DNA from 2 places in the Pseudoalteromonas sp. NFXS53 genome. Region 1 is predicted to be linked to the other one. Evidence: predicted binding sites of a transcription regulator. Region 1 holds the regulator's gene; the other holds the start of a gene.
What was found. Region 1 encodes sigma-54, which starts transcription at its own class of promoters, with help from an activator protein. Its sites were predicted from a motif close to GTTGGCACGNNNNTNGNNT; they were not measured.
Positions count from the first base shown of each region.

Region 1 (2,211 bases):
TAAAAAGGACCGCAGCTTTACTGCAGTCCTTGTTGATAATCGAGCTAAGTTTCATGGTTAGTGTCGAGTTAATTTCTCTTTATGTTTGATAACTTGGCGATCGAGTTTATCAACGAGTTTATCAATAGCTGCGTACATATCAGAGTGTTCATCTGAAGCGAAAATTTCACCGCCATTTAAATGAACGGTAGCTTCTGCTTTTTGTACCAGCTTCTCAACATCTAAGATCACGTGAACGTTGTTTATGTGATCAAAATGCCTTTCTAGCTTTGCAAACTTCGTGTTTACATAGTCTCTTAATGAATCTGTGATTTCTACGTGACGACCAGTTAAATTTAGTTGCATAAGCATTTTCCTTCTCTTGGTTTACGTCTTAAATCAAGCTCTTACGCTGATTTGACGGTGGAATAGAGAGTGACTCGCGGTATTTTGCAATTGTACGACGTGCCACTTTGATTCCCTGTTCTGCCAATATATCTGCAATTTTGCTGTCGCTCAATGGCTTAGCAGTATTTTCTGCAGCAATTAGCTTTTTGATCAATGCTCTAATCGCAGTCGATGAGCATTCACCTCCGTTTTCAGTGCTTACGTGGCTTGAGAAGAAGTACTTCAGCTCAAAAATGCCACGGGGTGTATGCATGTATTTCTGAGTGGTGACACGAGAAATGGTAGACTCGTGCATCTCGACCATCTCAGCAACATCATTCAAAACCATAGGCTTCATTGCCTCAGGTCCATGTTCAAAGAATGCCTGTTGTTGTTGCACAATGCAATTAGTAACTTTCATTAAAGTGTCATTACGGCTTTCTAAGCTCTTAATAAACCATTTAGCTTCTTGTAGGTGAGAGCGAATGAATTGGCTGTCAGTGCTTGATTTTACTGAGCGTGACATTGCTGCGTAATGATCATTAACCCTTATTTTAGGCATACATTCTGGATTAAGCTCAACAACCCAGCGACCTTTTACCTTTTTCACTGACACATCAGGAATAACATACTCAGATTCTTCACGAATAATACTGGCAGCAGGTTTAGGATTAAGGCTGTGGATTAGTGTCATCACTTCTTTTAACTCAGGCTCTTTGAGCTTGGTCTTTTTCATGATAGTGCGGTAATCACGGCTGGCCAGTAGATCAATATGCTCGCTTAACACCATTTTTGTTTCAGCAATGAAAGGCGTATCAGCATCAAACTGGTTGAGTTGAATACATAAGCATTCTTGTAATGAGCGAGCTGCAATACCTACAGGATCAAAGAGTTGAATACGCTTTAATACAGCCTCAACTTCGTCAAGTTCAATTAGCTCTTCGTCATTACCTTCATTAATGCTTTCTAGGAGTTCTTCGGTACTAACAGTAAGCAAACCTGCATCATCAACGGCTTCAACAATGGCAACGGCAATGGCTTTATCGGTTGGGCTGAATGGCGTGAGTTCTAATTGCCACATTAAATATTCGTGTAATGTTTCAGTGGTCTCCCCCTGATAAACAGTTTCGTCTTCAGGCATTGGGCCGCTACTGGTGCTCGGTGCTGCACTCATGTACTCGTCCCATGTCACATCCATAGCGAGATCGTCACTGACAGTGTCTTTACTCAGTGCGGCATCGCTATCGAGTTCGTAATCGCTGGTCGGTTCATCACCGTGACCATCATCAGCAGAATTAGAGAGTTGCTCGATAGAATCAGCATCTTTGGTCGCTTTGTCTGAATCATTGCCATCAGCACTTGGCTCTAATTCCGATTCATCTACTTCGAGTAAAGGGTTGCTATCCAGCGCTTCTTGGATCTCTTGCTGTAGATCTAGTGTGCTCAATTGCAGTAAGCGAATTGCTTGTTGCAATTGTGGTGTCATGGTTAGTTGCTGCCCCATGCGCAGCTGTAGCGATTGCCTCATGTATTTCTAACAATCCTTTTTGTTATTTGGATTATGTCTTGCTTTAACTATAGACGGAATTGTTCACCTAGGTAGACGTCTCTTACGGTTTGATCAGCTAAAACTGATTCAGGCGTACCTGACGCGATTAATTCACCATGTGAAACAATATAAGCTTTCTCACAAACATCAAGGGTTTCTCTTACATTGTGATCTGTAATGAGGACACCAATGCCGCGGTTTTTTAAATGCTCAACAATTTTCTTTATATCTAACACCGAAATCGGATCAACGCCAGCAAAAGGCTCATCTAAAAGAATAAATTTAGGGTTTGCGGC
Region 1 is NZ_JBWVBR010000015.1:19,062-21,272, forward strand. It holds gene ptsN (PTS IIA-like nitrogen regulatory protein PtsN) at 1-55, opposite strand, end outside; gene hpf (ribosome hibernation promoting factor) at 58-345, opposite strand; gene AC1HJP_RS15325 (RNA polymerase factor sigma-54) at 374-1,894, opposite strand; gene lptB (LPS export ABC transporter ATP-binding protein) at 1,942-2,211, opposite strand, start outside.

Region 2 (2,211 bases), on a different contig from region 1:
GGTTACGTGCAGAGTATGCAAGCATTACTGGTGCTTCGAAGCCTGGTACTAAACGCTTGTAAGAGTTAGTAGACGCGTTAGCGAATGCGTTGATTGCTTTAGCGTGCTTGATAATACCACCGATGTAGTATAGTGCTTCTTCAGAAAGGCCGCCGTACTTGTCACCAGCGAAGATGTTCTGGCCATCTTTACCTAGTGATTGGTGACAGTGCATGCCTGAACCGTTATCACCTACGATTGGCTTAGGCATGAATGTTGCCGTTTTACCATAAAGGTGCGCCATGTTGTGGATAACGTATTTCATTTCTTGAATTTCGTCTGCTTTCAATACCATTGTATTGAAGCGAGTTGCGATTTCGTTTTGACCTGCTGTAGCTACTTCGTGGTGGTGCGCTTCAACAACTTGACCTAGCTCTTCTAGAACTAAACATGTTGCAGAACGCCAATCTTGTGAAGAGTCAACTGGTGCTACTGGGAAGTAACCGCCTTTTACGCCTGGACGGTGACCCGTGTTACCGCCTTCGTAATCTTTGTCAGAGTTCCATGAAGCTTCTTGAGCATCAATTTTGTACATAGAACCAGACATGTCAGTCTTGTACTTAACATCGTCAAATAGGAAGAACTCAGGCTCTGGACCAAATAAAACAGTGTCTGCGATACCAGTTGAACGCATGTATTCTTCTGCACGCTTAGCAACAGAGCGAGGGTCACGCTCGTAACCTTGAAGTGTTGATGGCTCAACAACATCACAACGTACGATTAGTGTTGTTTCTTCTGCAAATGGGTCTAATTTTGCAGAATCAGCATCTGGCATAAGTACCATGTCTGATTCGTTGATGCCTTTCCAACCAGCGATTGAAGAACCATCAAACATTTTACCATCTTCAAAGAAATCTTCGTCAGCTTGGTGATGAGGAATAGAAACGTGTTGTTCTTTACCTTTAGTGTCAGTGAAACGTAGGTCAACAAACTTAACGTCGTTTTCCTTGATAAATTGTAAAACTGTATGAGACATGTGTGTCCTCCAAAACTCGTTGGGTTAGTTATTTTGCTATAACTTTCGTTATTACTGCGCAGCTATAAGCGGGTATTGTGCCAGTTTTTTATCTAAATGAATTTAAAGGTTTTTTGTGTTTTTTAATTTGTGTTGCACCTTGGTGGTGCACCAACATGATCCGCAAATGCACGCTCGTGGTGCAGCTCCAGTATAGTGCATGATGCTTTTTTGCCCAGTTTTTAGTTGCAAAAATATACGCTTTAATTTCATTTCCATGCTGTATTAGCAGCAGGATGGCTGTATTGTCATTTAAATCACATTTATAAAAGGTATTTTGTTGAGATTATTGTATTAAAGCGGACGCTTTTATGGCGTGGTTTATTTCAGCTTCTATACTGAATTGACCCTTTATTCGTCGAATAGTGACGTCAGTTGAAAAAATAATGCTGCATAAACTTTCATCTATGGCGTTATTAGGGGATAATACGCCCCTTTTAAATTCTAGCGGCCTATTTTGGGCTGTGCTACACGATTTGGTGTATAGGATTAACCCACTCTTTCGAGTAATTATCTGAGTTATAAACATGAGCATTGAAAAATTACGTAATATCGCGATTATCGCGCACGTTGACCACGGTAAAACGACCCTAGTAGACAAGCTACTAGAGCAATCGGGCACGTTAGAAACACGTGGCGGTAATGAAGAACGGGTGATGGATTCCAACGACATCGAAAAAGAGCGTGGTATTACCATCCTAGCTAAAAACACCGCGATTGAGTGGAACGATTACCACATCAACATCGTAGACACTCCGGGACACGCTGACTTCGGTGGTGAAGTAGAACGTGTTCTTTCAATGGTTGACTCAGTATTACTACTTGTTGACGCGCAAGAAGGTCCAATGCCGCAAACGCGTTTCGTAACGCAAAAAGCATTCGCACTTGGTCTTAAGCCAATCGTAGTAATCAACAAAATCGACAAGCCAGGCGCACGCCCTGATTGGGTAATGGATCAAGTATTCGATCTATTCGATAACCTAGGTGCAACTGACGAGCAGCTTGATTTCCAAGTTATCTACGCTTCAGCAATTAACGGTTGGGCAACGCTTGACCTAGACGAGCCTTCAGACAACATGCAACCTATGTTTGAAGCGATTGTTGATCAAGTAGAAAAGCCAGACGCAGATCCAGCTGGCGCATTCCAAATGCAGATT
Region 2 is NZ_JBWVBR010000032.1:11,684-13,894, reverse strand. It holds gene glnA (glutamate--ammonia ligase) at 1-1,015, opposite strand, end outside; gene typA (translational GTPase TypA) at 1,582-2,211, shown strand, end outside.
Region 2: glnA (glutamate--ammonia ligase) is a predicted target of sigma-54. The motif match lies at 1,082-1,100, and genes of this name have one in related genera.